Regions from separate parts of the Mesorhizobium sp. AD1-1 genome, predicted to be linked through region 3. Evidence: predicted binding sites of a transcription regulator. Region 3 holds the regulator's gene; each other region holds the start of a gene.
The links. The regulator PhoB, encoded in region 3, activates phosphate uptake and scavenging genes when phosphate is short. The targets are predictions, from matches to a motif close to TGTCATNNANCTGTCAT.

Region 1: the regulator PhoB is predicted to act here: its motif matches at 1,155-1,171, upstream of LB519_RS25420 (acid phosphatase).
Region 2: the regulator PhoB is predicted to act here: its motif matches at 2,648-2,664, upstream of phnC (phosphonate ABC transporter ATP-binding protein).
Region 4: the regulator PhoB is predicted to act here: its motif matches at 2,283-2,299, upstream of LB519_RS28350 (LTA synthase family protein).

Annotation. Positions count from the first base shown of each region.
Region 1 covers NZ_JAIUGP010000016.1:57,691-62,641, forward strand. Annotated here, with positions in the region: gene LB519_RS25415 (alpha-hydroxy acid oxidase) at 1-239, opposite strand, end outside; gene LB519_RS25420 (acid phosphatase) at 415-1,110, opposite strand; gene LB519_RS25425 (cytochrome c1) at 1,238-2,110, opposite strand; gene LB519_RS25430 (cytochrome b) at 2,139-3,440, opposite strand; gene petA (ubiquinol-cytochrome c reductase iron-sulfur subunit) at 3,458-4,018, opposite strand; gene LB519_RS25440 (cupin domain-containing protein) at 4,333-4,677, shown strand; gene LB519_RS25445 (DUF6665 family protein) at 4,681-4,951, opposite strand, start outside.
Region 2 covers NZ_JAIUGP010000005.1:339,718-344,668, reverse strand. Annotated here, with positions in the region: gene LB519_RS13265 (alpha-D-ribose 1-methylphosphonate 5-phosphate C-P-lyase PhnJ) at 1-66, shown strand, start outside; gene phnK (phosphonate C-P lyase system protein PhnK) at 63-839, shown strand; gene phnL (phosphonate C-P lyase system protein PhnL) at 1,048-1,755, shown strand; gene LB519_RS13250 (DapH/DapD/GlmU-related protein) at 1,752-2,369, shown strand; gene phnC (phosphonate ABC transporter ATP-binding protein) at 2,743-3,600, shown strand; gene phnD (phosphonate ABC transporter substrate-binding protein) at 3,693-4,601, shown strand; gene phnE (phosphonate ABC transporter, permease protein PhnE) at 4,659-4,951, shown strand, end outside.
Region 3 covers NZ_JAIUGP010000005.1:72,282-77,232, reverse strand. Annotated here, with positions in the region: gene xylF (D-xylose ABC transporter substrate-binding protein) at 1-812, opposite strand, end outside; gene LB519_RS11955 (ROK family protein) at 1,082-2,329, shown strand; gene phoB (phosphate regulon transcriptional regulator PhoB) at 2,346-3,035, opposite strand; gene phoU (phosphate signaling complex protein PhoU) at 3,052-3,759, opposite strand; gene pstB (phosphate ABC transporter ATP-binding protein PstB) at 3,786-4,604, opposite strand; gene pstA (phosphate ABC transporter permease PstA) at 4,622-4,951, opposite strand, start outside.
Region 4 covers NZ_JAIUGP010000020.1:65,563-70,513, forward strand. Annotated here, with positions in the region: gene LB519_RS28335 (acyl carrier protein) at 1-109, opposite strand, end outside; gene fabG (3-oxoacyl-[acyl-carrier-protein] reductase) at 321-1,058, opposite strand; gene fabD (ACP S-malonyltransferase) at 1,119-2,060, opposite strand; gene LB519_RS28350 (LTA synthase family protein) at 2,314-4,269, shown strand; gene LB519_RS28355 (pilus assembly protein) at 4,317-4,951, opposite strand, start outside.

The sequences.
Region 1 (4,951 bases), on a different contig from region 3:
GGCGAGCAATAGAACGGCATCGCCAGCTTCTGGCCCATGACCGTCACCGACATGTCGACCTCGCTCACCCCGCGCAGCACGTTGGGAACGAGGTCGCAGGTCTCGAAGCTTTCGGTGTTGCGGCGATAGGTGACCTCGTCGTCCGCCGCGCCGTCGATGTAGTTGAAGATCGGTCCCGGCAGCCGCTGCTGCGCCATGCGGCGGAAATCGGAAAAGTTGTGACAGTCGCTGAGCCGCATCATCGAATTCCAAAGGCCATGGCGGGACAAGTTTCTCGCCACCGTTCGATGCATCGAATATCAACCTGTTGTCGGCGTGCCAACGGACTATTTTTCGAACCGCCCTTCGGACATGGCCATGAGCAAAAAAGGGACGCCGAAGCGCCCCTTTCTGGTCTGATCCGATTGACGAAGATTACATGCCGAGATCCGAACGAAGCTCGGCCCTGGCCACTTCATATTCGGCCTTGAAGTCGTCCCGGTTGAGCAGGACCGCGGCGATGACGCTGCCGGAAATCCTGCCCATCTCGACGTCGGACGCATAGTGGATGCCGCCGACCTCGCGGTTGTGGGCGTATTCGGCCGCACGCGCCATGATCTCGGCGCGCTTTTCCGGAACCATATCGGACAGGATGATGCCCATCATGGTGCCGACGGTGGCGTGGCCGGACGGCCAGGAACCCGAACTCGACAGCTTGACCGCCGGCTTGACGAGGTCGCTGAGCTGGTGCGGACGCGGGCGCTTCCAGATATCCTTGGCCGGATCGACGACGGCGCCTTCGGTGGCCACGACGCGGTCGAAGAAGGCGCTGAATTTGGGCAGCGTTTCCTTGTTGAATTTCGGCCCCATGACGTTGGCGAAGCGCCAGACATTCTCGTCGGCATCGGCGACGGCGCTGGCTACCATCTCGGGCGTGCGTGTCACCTGCAGCATCAGCACCTCGCCGAGTTCGGCCTTGGTCTGCGCCGAATCGTTTGCCGGCGGCGGCGGCAGGATCATCGTCAGGTCGACATCCTTGTTGGTGACGAAAGGCTGGGCGTCTTCCGCTTGCGCGGCCGAGCCGACGATGAGCAGCAACAGGCCTGCCGCGAGCGATGCGTATCTTTTCATGGGTGCGATCCTTTGATGAGAGCAGCACAGGATCGCCGGATGCGGTGACGGCCATGTGACATGGCCGGCTTCTGGAAATGCAAAAGGGCGCCTCTCGGCGCCCTTCGTGATCACTTGATCGTGTGGCTTAATGCGCCACGCCTTCCCACACCTTGCGCTTGGTGAGATAGACCAGCGCGCCGAACAAAAGCAGGAACACCAGAACGCGAAAACCGGTCTTCTTGCGGTCTTCCATATGCGGCTCGGCCGCCCAGGCCAGAAAGGCGGAGACGTCGCGGGAATACTGGTCGATGGTCTGCGGCGCACCGTCATCATAGGTCACCTGGCCGTCGGAGAGCGGCTTGGGCATCTTCAGCGACACGCCGGACATGAAGTACGGATTGTAGTGGGTGCCTTCCGGGATGACCATGCCGGCCGGCGGCGTCTGGTCGTAGCCGGTCAGCAGCGAGTGGATATAATCGGGGCCGCCCGCGTCGTACTGGGTAAAGATATCGAAGACGAACTGCGGAAAACCGCGTTCGACACCGCGAGCCTTGGCCAGCAGGGACATGTCTGGCGGAGCAGCACCGCCATTGGAGGCAGCGGCGGCTTCCTCATTGGCGAAGGGCGGCGGGAAGTGGTCGGACGGCTTGCCGGGACGGTCGAACATGTCGCCGGCATCGTTGGGACCGTCGTGGATGGTGTACTCGGCCGACAGCGTCTTGATCTGCGCATCGGAATAGCCGAGGTCCGACAGCGTGCGGAACGCCACCAGGTTCATCGAATGGCAGGCCGAGCAGACTTCCTTGTAGACCTTGAGGCCGCGCTGCAGCTGCGCCTTGTCATAGGTGCCGAATGGGCCGGTGAAACTCCAGTCCATTTCCTTCGGCTCGTCGATCGGGAAATGCGTCGGATTGGCCACATTGTGTGCCTCTTCGGCGGCGATCGCCCGAGTGCCCGCGGCCCCAGCGGCGACGGCCACAAGGCCGATCAGCGCCAGCGAGGTGAGAATCTTTTTCATGCCAAATCCCCTTAGATTCTCTACCCGCTCAGCCTTTGGTTTCCGGAGCCGCCGTAGCGCCCGCCGGATGTCCGCTGCCGCCCTTGTTCTTCTCAAGCACCGCCTCGGTGATCGAGTTCGGCAGCCGTCGCGGCGTCTCAATCAGGCCGAGCACCGGCAGCGCGATCAGGAAGAAGGCGAAGTAGAACAATGTCGCCATCTGCGCCATGAACACATAGCTGCCTTCCGCCGGCTGCGAGCCCAGCCAGCCAAGCAGGATGGCATCGGCCACGAACAGCCAGAAGAACAGCTTGTACCAGGGCCGGTAAACAGCCGAGCGCACCTTCGAAGTGTCGAGCCAAGGCACCAGGAACAACATGACGATGGCGCCGAACATGCATAGCACGCCGCCGAGCTTGGAGTTGATCGGCCCGACATTGAAGGTGATGGCGCGCAGGATCGCGTAGAACGGCAGGAAGTACCATTCGGGCACGATGTGGGCCGGCGTCTTCAGCGGGTTGGCGACGATGTAGTTGTCGGGATGACCGAGATAGTTCGGCAGGTAGAAGACGAAATAGGCGAAGAAGAACAGGAACACGATCATGCCGAACGCGTCCTTGATGGTCGCGTAGGGGGTGAAGGCCACGGTGTCGGTCTTCGACTTGACCTCGATGCCCGTCGGGTTCGACTGGCCGACGACATGCAGCGCCCAGATGTGCAGCACGACAACGCCGGCGATCATGAACGGCAACAGATAGTGCAGCGCAAAGAAACGGTTCAGCGTCGGGTTGTCGACGGCAAAGCCGCCGAGCAGCAGCTGCTGGATCCAGTCGCCGACCAGCGGAATGGCGCTGAAGAAGCCGGTGATGACGGTGGCGCCCCAGAAGCTCATCTGGCCCCACGGCAGCACGTAGCCCATGAAGCCGGTCGCCATCATCAGGAGATAGATGATGCAGCCGAGGATCCACAGCAGTTCGCGCGGCGCCTTGTAGGAGCCGTAATAGAGGCCACGGAAGATGTGGATGTAGACGGCGACGAAGAAAAACGAGGCGCCGTTCGAATGCATGTAGCGCAGCAGCCAGCCCGAATTCACGTCGCGCATGATCTTCTCGACCGAGCCGAAGGCCAGATTGGTGTCGGCCGTGTAATGCATGGCCAGCACGATGCCGGTCAGGATCTGCGCCACCAGCATGATCGACAGGATGCCGCCAAAGGTCCATGCATAGTTGAGGTTGCGCGGCACCGGATAGGCAACGAAGCTGTCATAGACCAGCCGCGGCAGCGGCATGCGGGCGTCGAACCAGCGTCCGAGACCGGTTTTGGGCGTATAGGTCGAGTGTCCCTCGCTCATCGAAATATCCCCCTGCCTCAACCGATAAGGATCTTGGTATCGGAAATGAACTTGAATACCGGAACCGCCATGTTCTCCGGCGCCGGGCCTTTGCGGATGCGGCCGGCGGTGTCGTATTGCGAACCGTGGCACGGGCAGAACCAGCCGCCGAAATCGCCTTCCTGGCCAAGCGGAATGCAGCCGAGATGCGTGCAGACCTGAACCATCACCATCCAGGCTTCCTTGCCGGGCGTGGTGCGATTGGCGTCGGTCGCCGGTGCGTCGGCCGGGAGATTGGCGTTGCGGGCGATCGGATCCTTGAGATCGGCCAGCTTGACCGCCTCGCCGTCCTTCATTTCCTGTTCGGTGCGGTTGCGGACCACGACCGGCTTGCCGCGCCATTTGACGATCAGCGACATACCCGGCGTCAGCGAGGCGACGTCGACTTCGACCGAGGCGAGCGCCAGCGTCGAGGCGTCAGGGCGCATCTGGTCGATGAACGGCCACGCGAAAGCACCCGCGCCGACCACTGCGGCCATGCCGGTGGCGACGTAGAGAAAATCACGACGGTTGGGATCCTGGGTGTCGGTTGCGCTCACGGGTGCCTGATCCTTTCGCCTCTTCCGTGCCGGTGGTTGAGCCTTGTTCCCCGCTCAATTACGCCAACCCGACAGCGCATGGCGAACAGGCTTGCGAATTCCTCCGGCATTTGGACTTCGGTTTATGCGTGAAGCCCGTTTTTGTCCAGACGGGTGAAGGCACAAGGGCAGATTGTCGCGGGGACAAAATCCGCCGCCGGTCAACACGACGCCGGATAGCCGCCAACCATCACTAAACAACCGGGAAACAACCGCAAATCCGACGCCCTTGTTCGGCTCGACACAAGGCCCCAGCCGGGTCTATCCTTGTCATCATGGCACACGTCATAGACTGCGACACCTGGGCCGTTCGCTCGGACCATTGGAAGGGCGAGTTGCAATGTGGCGCCTACGGCTCCAACTCCTGCCTGATCTTCAACTATCTGCCTGATGTCGGCGGCGGCCCGCGCCTGCACACACATCCCTACGCGGAGATCTTCATCATCCGCCAGGGCACCGGCCTGTTCACTGTCGGCGACCAGGAAATCGAGGCATCCGCCGGCCAGATCCTGATCGTGCCACCCAATACGCCGCACAAATTCACCAATCTCGGCCCAGGCCCACTGGAAACGACCGACATCCACGAGAATGGCAGCTTCATCACCGAATGGCTGGAGTGATCCCTATTTCGCGCCGAGCCTGGCCAGCACCGCTTTCGGGATGTTGTATTCACGAATGACGGCATCGTGCTTGCGCAAGCCGCACAGCTCGCGCTGGATGAAATAGCCATGCACCGCCTCGGCGGCATCCTTGAGCAGAAGGGGGCGCAGTTGCTCGTCGGCATTGTCGCGCAGCCTGGCCAGCGTTTCCTCTACCCGCTGGCCGGCGCGGCCGAGTGCTGCCGCCTTTTCCGCCAATATTTCATGGCCGAGCGCGTCGAAGGCGGCTTCGGCG
Region 2 (4,951 bases), 270 kb from region 3:
GGCCATCGCGGCCACCTTGCTCCAGAAAGCCATCTTGCCTCGGGAACAAGGGAGCCGGCGCAATGACCGACGAACCGCTGCTGCGTGTCGCAGCACTTTCTAAATTCTACGGCTCGCGCGTCGGCTGCGACAACGTCTCCTTCGACCTGTGGCCGGGCGAAGTCCTGGCTGTGGTCGGCGAGTCCGGCTCCGGCAAGACGACATTGCTCAACTGCCTGTCGACGCGGCTGCTGCCCTCCTCCGGCAGCGCCAGCTACCGCATGCGTGACGCCCAGTTCCGCGAGCTCTACCGCATGAGTGAGGCCGAGCGCCGCTTCCTGATGCGCACCGACTGGGGGTTTGTCCACCAGAACCCGGCCGACGGCCTGCGCATGACGGTGTCGGCCGGCGCCAATGTCGGCGAGCGGCTGATGGCGGTCGGCGACCGCCACTACGGCAGGATCCGCGCCACCGCCGTCGACTGGCTATCGCGCGTCGAGATCGACGAGGACCGCATCGACGACGAGCCCCGCGCCTTTTCCGGCGGCATGCGCCAGCGCCTGCAGATTGCCCGCAACCTCGTCACCGGCCCGCGTCTGGTGTTCATGGACGAGCCAACCGGCGGCCTCGACGTCTCGGTCCAGGCGCGCCTGCTCGACCTGCTGCGCGGTCTGGTCACCGATCTTGGTCTGGCGGCCATCGTCGTCACCCATGACCTTGCCGTGGCGCGGCTTTTGTCGCAGCGCATGATGGTGATGAAGGACGGCCGCGTCGTCGAAAGCGGTCTCACCGACCGCGTGCTCGACGACCCGCGCGCGCCTTACACGCAATTGCTTGTTTCCTCGATTCTGCAGGTTTGACGATGGCGCCAAGGCACCCCCCTCTGGCCTGCCGGCCATCTCCCCCTCAAGGGGGGAGATTGGCTATCGTCCTCGGTTTCGCCACTCTCCAACGTTGCAGAACAAGCGCAACGAGAAAGCTGCCGATCTCCCCCCTTGAGGGGGAGATGCCTGGCAAGGCAGAGGGAGGCGTTGGCCCGCAAACGAACGACAATTGGAGGCCCTTCTGATGGCAACCCCCCTCGTTGTCTCCGACGTCGCCAAGAGTTTCACCATGCACCTGCGCGACGGCATCAAACTGCCTGTTGTCGCCGGTGTCTCGTTCTCGATGAGGGCTGGCGAATGCACCGTGCTCGGCGGTCCTTCCGGTGCCGGCAAGAGCTCGATCCTGAAGATGCTCTACGGCAACTACGCCGTCGACGAAGGCCAGATCATCGTCACGCATGATGATGGGCTGATCGACCTCGCCACCGCCAGCCCGCGCACCGTGCTGGCCATACGCCGGCAAACGATCGGCTATGTCAGCCAGTTCCTGCGCACCGTGCCGCGCGTCTCGGCGCTCGACGTCGTCGCCGAACCGCTGGTTGAGCGCGGCGAGGATCGCGAGATTGCCCGCGGCAAGGCGCGCGCCTTGCTGGCGCAGCTCAACCTGCCGGAGAAACTCTGGGCCTTGCCGCCTGCGACCTTCTCCGGCGGCGAGCAGCAGCGCGTCAACATCGCGCGCGGCTTCATCACCGAGCATCCGATCCTGTTGCTCGACGAGCCGACAGCCTCGCTCGATGCCAGGAACCGCGATGTCGTGATCGAACTCATCGCCGCCAAGAAGGCTGCAGGTGTCGCCCTGCTCGGCATCTTCCATGACCACGATGTGCGCGAGGCGGTTGCCGACCGCATCATCGACGTCACCGCTTTCGCGCCCGGAAAAATCGCCGCATGACCAGGAAATTATCCGAGACGCCGTTGATCCATCCGACGGCGGAGGTGCAGAACTCGACGCTCGGCCGTTGGACCGAGATCGCCGACCGCAGCCGGGTCTCGGAAAGCGAACTCGGCGACTATTCCTACATGATGCAGGACTGCGCCGTCTGGTGCGCGACGATCGGCAAGTTCGCCAACATCGCGGCCAGCGTGCGCATCAACGCCACCAACCACCCGACCTGGCGGCCGACGCTGCATCACTTCACCTATCGCGCCTCGGACTACTGGGACGATGCCGAGCACGAGAGCGAATTCTTCGCCCAGCGCCGCGCCAAGCGGGTCACCATCGGCCACGACACCTGGCTCGGTCACGGCTCGACCATCCTGCCCGGCGTCACCATCGGCGATGGCGCCGCGGTCGGCGCCGGCGCTGTCGTCTCGAAAGATGTCGCGCCCTATACGATCGTCGCCGGCGTGCCGGCAAAGCCGATCCGCGAGCGCTTCGATCGCCGCACGGCCGAACGCTACCAGGCGCTGGCCTGGTGGGACTGGGACCATGCAAGGCTGCGGGCCGCGTTGGATGACTTCCGGGAGCTCGAGGCCGAGGCGTTCTTGGAGAAATATGGCGGATAGCGACGCCAGGAACGGGCTGTCACTGACGCTGGGCAGCGGGGGCAAACCGCCCCCGCCCCTGCTATCCGCATGACGTGCCTCTCGACACCGGCATCGACGCCATGACGGCCCTTGTCTGGAACGCCTGAAGGACGGCCTCGCCATCGCCGGCGCGCGACGGGCGAGTATATGCGCATCAAGTGGTGCCGTCTGGCCACCGGCGCCAGCTCGCCAGGCCTGCATTCCACATCACCTTCGACTGCTGATCCTGGGCCGGCCGCAGACTCCGGCCTGTGGAGCGTAACAAAACTGACATCAACGCGACACGGCAGGTTCATGTGGCTGCGCTAGGCGAATGCCTGACGATCAATGGTCCGGACTGGAACCTGCCGCCATGCCAGCAAATTCCGCCACGCTCGAAATCCGCGGTGTCACCCGACGATTTGGCAAGAACACTGCCGTCAGCGACATCAACATCGCGATCCCGCAGGGTCAGATGGTTGGCGTCATCGGCCGTTCGGGCGCCGGCAAATCAACCCTCCTTCGCATGATCAACCGTCTCATCGATCCCAGCCAGGGGTCGATTTTTTTTGACGGCGCCGAGGTCTCGAAGCTGAGCGGTTCGCCGCTGCGGCGCTGGCAGCGTGACTGCGCCATGATCTTCCAGCAGTTCAACCTGGTGCCGCGCCTCGACGTGCTGACCAATGTGCTGCTCGGCAAGCTGAACCACCGCTCGACCATCACCAACCTGTTCGGCATGTTCTCGCGCGCCGAATGCGCCGAGGCGGTCGCGGCACTCGAGCGGCTCGACATCGTCCGCACCGCGCTGCAGCCCGCCGGCACCTTGTCGGGCGGCCAGCAGCAGCGCGTCGCCATCGCTCGTGCCATGATGCAGCAGCCCAGAGTGATCCTCGCCGACGAGCCGATCGCCTCGCTCGACCCGCTCAACGCCAAGGTGGTGATGGATTCGCTGCAGGACATCAATTTGCGCGAAGGCATCACCGTCGTCACCAATCTGCACACGCTGGACACCGCCCGCACCTACTGCAACCGCATCATCGGCATGGCTGCCGGCAAGGTCGTCTTCGACGGCCCGCCGGAAGAGCTCAACCGCGAGGCGGTGCGCCTCGTCTACGGCGCCGACAGCAATGGCCAGGAAATCTCCGAGGCCATCACCTCGACCAGCGTTGCCTTCAGCCGAAAGATCGCCGCATCCGCCGGACCGCTCGAGCCCGCATTCCCGGGATATTGAGAGCGGTTGGGATCGCCAGCCCACGTCAAGGGCACCTGTCAAAATCGATAACGCTGCCGGCGCGGGGCCGGAACCTACAGGAGAGATATCCAATGTTCAGGAAGATGGTCTTTGGCGCCGTTTCGGTGCTCGCCATGGCGACCAGCATGGCCCATGCCGCCGACATGAAGGAATTTCGCGTCGGCATTCTCGGCGGCGAAAACGAAACCGACCGGCTGCGCAACTATCAGTGCCTCGCCGACCATCTGAAGGCCGAATTCGGCTTCGAAAAGGTTTCGTTGTTCCCCGCCGCCGACTATGACGGCGTCATCCAGGGCCTGCTCGGCGGCACGCTCGACTTCGCCGAGCTCGGCGCTTCCGGCTACGCCAGCGTCGCTCTCAAGGACCCGAAGGCGGTCACCCCGATCCTCACCACCCAGCAGACCGACGGCGCCACCGGCTATTATTCGATCGGCCTGGCGCTGAAATCCTCCGGCATTACCGACATCAAGTCGGCCAAGGGTAAGAAGCTCGGCTACGCCGATCCGGATTCGACCTCCGGCTACCTGATCCCGCTGACCCAGATCCCGAAGGACACCGGCGCTTCGAACGAAACCTTCTTCGCCTCGACCCAGTTCAACGGCGGTCACGAGAACAACGTCCTGGCCGTGCGTGACGGCAAGGTCGACGTGGCGGTGGACGATTCTTCCGGCATCGGCGACTTCAAGGACGGCTACACCTCGGGCACCTTCCACAAGGAAGTCGCAAAGGGCGCCGTCGACCCCAACGACTTCGTCGAGGTCTGGCGCTCGGGCCTGATCCCGAACGGCCCGCTGGTCGTGCGCACCGCGCTCGGCAGTGAAATGACGGCCAAGCTCGCCGACTTCTTCACGCAGTTGCCGAAGAAGGACAAGGCTTGCTTCGAAGGCGTCGAGGGCGGCGATTTTACCGGCTACGTCCCGGTTAAGGCGGACTTCTACAACGTCATCGTCGAAGCCCGTAAGGCAGCCATCGGCGGCTAACGGCGAAATCAGGAAGGGCGGCGTCGAGAAAACGCCGCCCTTCTTGCATGTCCGATCATGACCCTTTCCGTGACAGCCCCTTCCGGCGCCACTCATCAGATGGCCGACGCCTGGCGTCGCCAGACGTCCTTGCGCCGGCTCTACACCGCCATCGGTGTCGGCCTGCTCATCACCGCGCTCGGCAGCACCATGTGGTTCGCCGACGAGGCCAATGCCGGGCATTTCTTCGACCGGTTGCCGCATTTGCTGGATTTCCTGAGCTGGCTCGTCCCCAAGGACTGGAACGATGTCTGGCGGGCGATGTTCGACATCACTTCCCCGCGTGACACCGGTACCCAGGAATTCAATTT
Region 3 (4,951 bases):
CCGAGCTCGCGCGCGTCCTTCCACACCGACACGGTTTGCGTGCCCAGGGCGATGCGGTTCAGCGCGGCGTGGTCGCCGTCCTGACCCGAGACCGGCACGGTGCCGGCCAAGCCTTGAGCCGTCAGCGCCGCGACGACGCCACCGGCAGTGCCGTCATTGGCCGCGACCACCGCGTCGACCTTGTTGTCGTTGGCGGTCAGGAACTGTTCCATGTTCTTCTGGGCGTTGGCGGGCAGCCAGCCATCCGTGTAGGCTTCGCCGACATTCTTGATCTTGCCGCTGTCAATGGCTTCCTTGAGCACTTCCATCGAGCCCGAGAACAGGAAGTCGGCATTGGGATCGGCACCGGAGCCCTTGATGAAGACGTAGTTGCCTTCCGGCTTGACCTTGAACACTTCGCGGGCCTGCATGCGGCCGACTTCCTTGTTGTCGAAGGTCAGATAGAAAACATCCTTGTTCTCGATCAACCGGTCATAGCCGACGACCGGAATGCCTTCGTCCAGGGCTTTCTGCACGGCCGGGCCGATGGCCGAAGCATCCTGCGCCAGGATGATCAGGGAATTGGCGCCCTGCGAGATCAGGCTTTCGACGTCGGTAAGCTGCTTGCCGGGATTGGACTGCGCATCGGCGGAGATGTACTTGTCGCCGGCGGCCTCGATCGCCGTCTTCATGGCGGCCTCGTCGGTCTTCCAGCGTTCCTCCTGGAAATTGGACCACGAAACGCCGACGACCTTGTCCTTCGCCTGCGCGACAGACGCGAGCGTCAGCGACATGGCGGCACCCGCCAGGATGGCGGCTGTGAATCTTTTCATATTATCCTCCCTGCGCCGCGTATGGCGCGACCAAACTGGCCCGAGGGCCGGCACAGAGGCCCTATTTTTTCGAGCCTCGAAAAAATACTGGGCCAACGCCCGAACGCTGTCAACATCGATTCTGATGGATTTTGATGTCGTTTCGAATTTTTTTCGAGCCTCGGAATAAATAAATGACACGGCGCGCGGCTTCTGCCAGTATTTGACCGCGTCACCGACAGCGTTCCAGGGCAGGAAGAACCGCGGCGACCGGGAGGATATGAAAGAGCATGTCGGTCGGAATCCGCCACGACGATTTGCGCCGCCGCAACCGCGCGATGGTGATCGCGGCGGTGCGCCGCGCCGGACAGCCGTCGCGCACCGAGATCGCCGCAACCACAAGCCTCAGCCATTCGACGATCTCGGCGATCTCATCCGACCTGATCGTCGAAGGCATCCTGACCGAAAGCAAGCCGAGCGAGGCCGGCTCGCTCAAACGCGGCCGTCCGCAGGTCGGCCTCAGCCTCAATCCGGAAGCGGCCGCGGTAATGACCGTGGTGCTGTCGCTGAACTTCCTCTCGGTCGCCGTCATCGACTATGCCGGCCAGGTAATATCCGAGGAACAGCGTCGGCTCGACACGCTGACGATGTCGCGCGACTCGCTGATCGGTGAGTGCACGGCAATCGTGCGGCGCCGCCTGGAAGATCCCGACCTGGACGTGCGCAGCATCGCTCGTATCGCGCTGGCCGTCCAGGGCATCACCGACACCCGTGCCCGCGCCATGCTGTGGTCGCCGATCACGCCGCACACCGACATCGCCTTCGCCGACATATTCGAAGAGGAGTTCGGCATCCCAGCCATTATGGAGAACGATTGCAACATGATGGCGGTGGCGCTGCGCTGGCGCGACCCCGATCGTTACCGCGACGATTTCATCGCTATCCTTTTGTCGCACGGCATCGGCATGGGGCTGGTGCTGAAGGGCGAATTGTTCACCGGCACCCATTCCTCGGGCGGCGAATTCGGCCACATGATTCATCGGCCGAACGGGGCGCTGTGTCGCTGCGGACGGCGCGGCTGCGTCGAAGCCTATGCCGGCAATTATGCCATCTGGCGCAACGCGCGGCAGATGGGCGAGGATGCAGAGCCCGTCGCCGATGTCAGCGACGCCGACATGCGCGCCCTGGCTGCTGCCGCCCGCGAAAGGGACGGGCCCGAACGGGAAGCCTATCGCAAGGCCGGCGAAGCGCTCGGCTACGGCCTCGGCAGCCTGTTTGCGCTGATCGATCCGGCGCCGGTCGCCATGGTCGGCGTCAGCGCCGCCGCCTTCGACCTGATCGAGCCGGCATTGCGGCAAGCGATTGCCCAGACCGCCGGCGGCCAGCATTCCAAGTCGATTTCCTTCGACACCGAGCCGAACGAACTGCCGCTGATCCGCGAAGGCTGCGCCATGCGGGCGCTGATCTTCGTCGATCAGGAGATTTTTGCGCCGGGCGTGCAGGCGAGATCCGGTCTCGGCGGCAAGAACGTGGCGTGAGTTCAAACGAGGGAGTTCAGTCCTCGCGAATGGCGTAACCCGCCCCACGGATGGTGCGGATGACATCGGGCATACGGCCGTTGTTGACCGCCTTGCGCAGCCGGCCGACATGCACATCGACCGTGCGTTCGTCGATGTAGATCGTCTCGCCCCAGACATTGTCGAGCAGTTGGCTGCGCGAGAACACGCGGCCTGGATGGCGCATCATGAATTCAAGCAGGCGGAATTCCGTCGGCCCGAGCCGGATCTCGCTCTTCTTGCGATAGACACGGTGCGATTCGCGATCGAGCACGATATCGCCGACCTTGAGCACGCTGGACAGCACTTCCGGCTTGGCCCGGCGCAGCAGCGCCTTGACCCTGGCCATGAACTCCGGCGTCGAGAAAGGCTTGACCAGATAGTCGTCGGCACCGGTCGAGAGGCCGCGCACGCGGTCGCTTTCCTCGCCTCGCGCGGTCAGCATGATGATCGGCAGCCGCTCGGTCTCGGGACGCATCCTTAGCCGGCGGCAGAGTTCGATACCGGAAACCGCAGGCACCATCCAGTCGAGCACCAGAAGGTCTGGAACGTTCTCCTGCAGCCGGATTTCGGCCTCGTCGCCGCGCGTCACCACCTCGACCTGGTAACCTTCGGATTCGAGATTGTAGCGGAGCAGCACGCCTAGCGGCTCCTCATCCTCCACCACCATGATGCGTGGCGCGATCATCGGCTGGTCACCCCTGTCATGCCGCTGGCGCGGACATTGCCGTCTCGTCCTGCTTCGGACGGTTGGCTGGCAACTGCGTGCCGGTCAAAACATAATAGGCATTTTCGGCGATGTTGGTCACGTGGTCGCCGATCCGCTCGAGGTTCTTGGCGCAAAACAACAGGTGCGTGCACGCCGTGATGTTGCGCGGATCTTCCATCATGTAGGTCAGAAGTTCGCGGAACACCGATGTGTATTTGACGTCGATGCGTTCATCATTGTTTCGGAGCGTGGCAAGCGCTGCCGCGTCAGCGGCGGCATACTCGTCGACGACCCCCTGCACCTGGATCAGCACCAGCTGCGCCATCGCGTCGATCGAATGCGAAAGGTCGTGCGGCGTGACGCTCAGCCCGACAGTGCCGACGCGCTTGGCGATGTTCTTGGCAAGGTCGCCGATGCGCTCGAGGTCGCCGGCCATGCGGATCGAACCGACTACCGCACGCAGATCGTTGGCCATTGGCTGGCGCTTGGCGATCAGCGTGATGGCACGATCGTCCAGCTCGCGCTGGCGTGCATCCATGATGGCGTCGTCGGAAACCACCCGCTGCGCCAGCGCATTGTCCGAATTGAGCAAAGCCCTGGTCGAGCCACCGACCATCGAGCGGGCGAGATCGCCCATGTCGCGGATCAGCTGGCTGATCTGCTCCAGATCCTCATCGAAAGATGCGACGGTATGTTCACCCATGATCTTCGTCCCTCATATGCCAGAGATCAGCCGAACCGGCCGGTGATGTAGTCCTGGGTGCGTTTGTCGTCGGGGGTGGTGAACATCTTGTCGGTGGCGCCCTCCTCGACCAGATAGCCAAGATGGAACATCGCGGTGCGCTGCGACACGCGCGCTGCCTGCTGCATCGAATGGGTGACGATGACGATCGTATAGTTCTGACGCAGTTCGTCGATAAGTTCCTCGACGCGAGCGGTGGCGATCGGGTCGAGCGCCGAACACGGTTCGTCCATCAGGATCACCTCGGGCGACACGGCGATGGCGCGTGCAATGCACAGGCGCTGCTGCTGGCCACCGGAAAGACCCGTGCCAGGTTCCTGCAAACGGTCCTTGACCTCGTTCCAGATCGCCGCCTTCTTCAGGCTGGACTCGACGATCTGATCCATGTCGGCCTTGCGCTTGGCCAATCCGTGGATGCGCGGCCCATAGGCGACGTTCTCGTAGATCGACTTTGGGAACGGATTGGGTTTCTGGAACACCATGCCGACGCGCGCCCTGAGTTCGACGACATCGATGTTCTTGTCGTAGATGTCCTCTTCGTCGAGCGTTATCTTGCCGGTTACCCGTGCTGAATCGATGGTGTCGTTCATGCGATTGAGGCAGCGCAGGAAGGTGGACTTGCCGCAGCCGGAGGGGCCGATCAGCGCCGTCACCTGGTTCAGGCGGACGTCGAGATCGACGTCGAACAGCGCCTGCTTCTCGCCGTAGAACACGCCGACCTTGTCGCCGCGCATTTTGATCACTTCGTTCGACTTCATCTTGTCGCCCACTGCGTTTTCAAGGGACTGTTCGGTCATGATGTTCATACCAAAATGCCTTTTTTCTACCAGCGCCGCTCGAACCGACGCCGAAGCACGATCGCGGTGATGTTCATGGCCATGAGGAAGACGAGCAGGATGATGATGGCGCCGGACATGCGCTCGACGAAGGCGCGTTCGGCCTCGTTCGCCCACATATAGATCTGCACCGGCAGCGCGGTGGCCGGATCGAAAGGCGTCGTCGGTGGATCGGCGACGAAGGCGACCATGCCGATCAACAGCAGAGGCGCAGTTTCGCCGAGCGCGCGTGCAAGACCGATGATGGTGCCGGTGAGGATGCCGGGCGCGGCAAGCGGCAGGATGTGCTGGAACACCATCTGCATCTTGGAGGCGCC
Region 4 (4,951 bases), on a different contig from region 3:
TGTCGGCGCCCAGATCATCGATGAAGCTCGCCTGCTCCGTCACTTTGTCGGCATCGACGCCAAGGTGCTCGATGACGATCTTCTTGACGCGCTCTGCGGTGTCACTCATTTGGGCATCCTCGTCTTTTGTTTGTCTGTCTTCGTTAGCGGGCAGAATGCCGCTAATCAAGCTGAAAGATGGTCCTGCCGGAAACGCAACGACTACGGACCGATTTTTGCCCGAACCGCCGGGTTGCGGGCCGCATTACACGAAAAATAGCTGAGGTCCAAGCCGAAATGGTCTCTTTACACAACCCGCCGGCGTTGCTGCAGAACCTCGTTCAAATCATAGCCATGCCGCCATTTACGTGGATGGTCTGGCCGGTGACGTAGGCGGCTTCGTTGGAGGCGAGATAAGCGACGGCGGACGCGACTTCGACGCTGGTGCCCATGCGCCGCGTCGGGATCGCCGCCATGATCGCCTCTTTCTGCTTGTCGTTGAGCTTGTCGGTCATTGCCGATTCGATGAAGCCTGGTGCAACGCAGTTAACAGTGATGTTGCGGGTGGCGATCTCCTGCGCCAGCGACTTGGAGAAGCCGATCATGCCGGCCTTGGAGGCGCAGTAATTGGTCTGGCCGGGGTTGCCGGTCACGCCGACCACCGAGGTGATGTTGATGATGCGGCCATGGCGGCGGCGCATCATCGGATGGGTGAGTTCGCGGGTGAGCCGGAAAACGGCGGTCAGATTGACCTCGATCACGCTGTCCCAATCGGCATCCGACATGCGCACGAACAGCCCGTCCTTGGTGATGCCGGCGTTGTTGACCAGGATGTCGACGCCTTCGAGATCGGCCTCGGCTTTCTGGCCGAGCGCCTTGACCTCGTCACGGTTGGACAAATTGGCCGGGAACAGCTTGACCCGGTCGCCAAGCTCGCTAGCCAGCGCGTCCAATTTCTCGATGCGGGTGCCATGCAGGCCGACGATCGCGCCTTGCGCATGCAGCATCCGGGCGATCGCCTCGCCGATGCCTCCCGATGCGCCGGTGACGAGCGCCTTGCGGCCAGTCAATTCGAACATTTTTGTCTCCTGATTGAGAAGAGAACACCCCTTTTGCAGGGAATGGGATCAAATGGGGCTTTATGCAAGCGCTGCTAGCGTTGCCTCGACCTCAGCCGCCGAGCCGACCGACGCAGTGGCGATGTCGCGGTTGATGCGCCGCGCCAATCCCGAAAGCACCTTGCCGGCGCCAATCTCGTAAAGCGTGGTGACGCCATTTGCGCCGAACCACTCCACGGTCTCGCGCCAACGTACGCGGCCGGTTATCTGCTCGACCAGGCGGCGGGCGATCTCGTCCGGATCGCTGGTCGGGCTGACCGTGACATTGGAGAGGACGGGAACGACCGGCGCATTCTTTGTCACACCGGCGAGTGCGTCGCGCATGACGTTCGCGGCCGGCGCCATCAGCGCCGAATGGAAGGGCGCGGACACCTGCAGCATCAGTGCGCGCTTGGCGCCTTTCTCAGTGCACAGTTTCGCCGCCAGTTCGACCGCGGCCCTGGCGCCGGAAATGACCAGTTGGCCGCCGCCATTGTCGTTGGCGATCTGGCAGACGGAGCCTTTGGCGGCTTCCGCGCAAGCGGCTTCGACATCGGCCTGTTCCAATCCGATGATCGCCGCCATGGCGCCCTCGCCGGCCGGCACCGCCGCCTGCATGGCATTGCCGCGGATGCGCAGCAGCCTGGCGGCATCGGCAACCGAAACGAAGCCAGCAGCCGCGAGCGCCGAATATTCGCCCAGCGAATGACCGGCGACATAGGCGATCTTGCCTTTCAGCGAGAAGCCGCGCGATTCCAGCGCCCGGATCGCGGCCAGCGACACCGCCATCAGCGCCGGCTGCGCGTTGGCGGTCAGCATCAACGTCTCTTCCGGCCCTTCCCAGATCAGCTTCGACAGGTTTTCGCCGAGCGCGTCGTCGACTTCCTGGAAAATTCTGCGCGCCTCGGGAAAAGCCTCGGCGAGATCCTTGCCCATGCCGACTGCCTGGCTGCCTTGTCCAGGAAAGGTGAATGCAACGGCCATGCGCGGGCTCCCAAGGGCTGGTTTTGCTTGCCTGATAGACGAGTTTTTCTTGCCTGTGACGCAAGGCAGGCCGCCAAGTCAAGCCCGGTTCGACCCTGCTCGACGGCAGCTTCATCCGCCGAGTGCCTGTTCCGAAAGGCTTTTTGGCGATCACTCCTGATGAAAACCGCTCACGATTCGTTTGCTGGCTCTTCTTATTTTGGCCACAGGCGCTAGCTTTGCGTGACAATTCCATGACAATCGAGTGACGTGCTTGTCGCTGGGTGGGGAAGTTAAAGTGGCAAAGAGTTACAAACGCGCCGGCAAGGCCGCGCCACAGTTCCTGGAAGACGACCCCTCCACCGGCTATCTGCCGGGCAGGAGATGGCCGGTCGTGCGCTATGGGCTGATCAGCCTGGCGATCGCCGCCGTCCTGGTGTTTGCCATCGAACTGATCGTGCGCGGCGACTTTGCCGGCACGGTCTCCTTCTTCCTGCAGCCGCTCAAGCCGGGCTGGACCACCATCGTCGTGTTCGCGCTGATCCTGATCGGCCTCGATGCGGTGCTGGGCCGCAGCCATCAGAGCCTGATGATCGTCGCGCCGCTGACGCTATCGCTTGCCTTCGTCGGCCACCAGAAGTCGCATTATCTCGGCGATCCGCTCTATCCGACCGATTTCCTCTATGCCCGCCAGATCTTCGCGCTGTTGCCGCTTTTGGTGCGCGACCGGCCGATGACCGCGCTCGCCATGGTCGTCGGCATCGTCGCCGGCCTGTCGCTGCTCGTCTATGGCTGGCGGATGTGGCGCCGCAAGGTTCCCGCACTCAGCCGCAAGGGACGCCTTGCGCGGCTGACGCTGGCAGTGCCGCTGCTCGCCTTCTTCGTTTCGATCATGGACTATGCCACCTTCTCCTGGACCAGGGACCGGTTGCAGATCATCCCGATCATGTGGGACCAGAAGGAAAACTATGCCTCCAACGGTTTTGCGCTGGCCTTTGCGCTCAATGTGCCGATGGCGCATGTCTCTGCGCCGCCGGGCTATTCCGACAAGGCGATCGCGGCGATCGCCAGGCCCGATGTGACCGCCTCGGTGCCGGCCGAGAAGCCTGACATCATCATCGTCATGAGCGAGTCCTTCTGGGACCCGACCAAGCTGCCCGGCGTCACCATCACGCCCGATCCGATCCCCAATGTGCGGGCGCTGCGCTCCGGCTCGATGTTCTCGCCGGAGTTCGGCGGCATGACCGCCAATATCGAGTTCGAGGCGCTGACCGGCTTCTCCAACGCGTTCCTGCCGGCCGGCAGCATCCCCTACCAGCAATATGTGCGCACGCCGACGCCGTCGCTGGCAACCTTCCTCAAGAGCCAGGGTTATCGGGCGCGCGCCATCCATCCGGGCACCAACTGGTTCTGGAACCGTGGCGCGGTCTACGCCGATTTCGGCTTCAACGATTTCAAGTCGGAAGAGACGCTGCCGCCAATGCAAAAGCGCGGGCCACTGGCATCGGATGCCGCGATGACCGACGAGATCATCAGCGAGGCCGACGCCAGCGAAGAGCCGGTGTTCTTCTTTGCGGTCAGCCTGCAAAACCACGGTCCCTACGAACCGAACCGCTATTACAGTCCCACGCACAGGGTGCAGGCGCCGATCAGCCAGTGGGCGCGCGAATCGCTGCTCAGCTACGCCGAAGGCTCAGCCGATGCCGATCGCGGTCTCGAACGCCTCGTCGAATGGGCAAAGACACGCTCCCGCCCAACCGTAATCGCCTTCTTCGGCGACCATCTGCCGCCGCTCGGGCCGGTTTATGTCGAAACCGGCTTCCTGAAGGACAATGTCGCGCCGCGCAAGGAAGCGTCGCCCGAGGCTGCCCTCGAGCATCATGAGACGCCGCTGGTCATCTGGTCGAACCGCACCGGGCCGGCTGAGCACATGGGCGCCGTCAGCCCGGCCTTCCTGCCTTATCATATCCTGAAGACGGCCGGCATCAGCCATCCCTACTACACCGGCTTCCTGGGCGAGATGAGCGAACACTACCGTGTCGTCGACCGCAATTTGCTGCTGACGCCGGCTGGCGAGGCCACGCCCGATTGGGCGCGGCAGAAGGAGATCGATCCGGCGATCCGCGATTTCCGCCTGCTGCAGTACGATATGATGTTCGGCAAACGCCACGCGGCGCCCGACTTCTTCCCCGAAACGGTCGACAAGATTGTCGCCGCCCATACGAGTTGAGGCCAGCGATTTCCTCGGAGCCTGCTGGTCCGTCTCGGTTCGCGTGTTCAGTTGGTCAATTGCAACTTCGTGAAATTGTTGGCGATCTGAAGGAACACGTTCGGCAGTTTGGTCGGATCGTTGACGGCATAATAGTTGCTCGGATCCGAGGCGCAGGCGCTGTAAAGCGCACGGTTGGCTGCGGTGTCGGATTGCAGCACCATGGTGTAGATCTGCACGCCCTCGTTCTTCAATTGCGTGCAAACGTTTTTGGTCCAGCCGTCGACATTGCGCGCAGCGGTCGTCTGGTTGTCCGATCCGAAGCGGCCGCCAGCCAGATAGCCATAGGATGTGTAATCCGACTTTGTCGATTCTTGTTCGCTGGCGCCATAGACGACGTTCTCGCCGTCGGTGAGCAACAGCACGATCTTGCTGATCCCAGGCGTCTTCCACGGCGCTCCGTCGGTGTAGGGCGCGGCAGGCGACAGCACACGCATACCCCATGACAGGCCCTCGGAGACATTGGTACCCGAGCCATTCCACTCGGTCATCTGACTGGCCGCCTTGCGGAGCTTGTCGAAGTCGTCGGTCAGGGGGACCACCGGGGTCGGACACGCACGGTTCGGGCCGACAGTGATGGGAGAGCCGATCTCGGTGATGAGTTCCTTGGCGGGCGCAACATATTTGGCGATCTTTTCCCTGG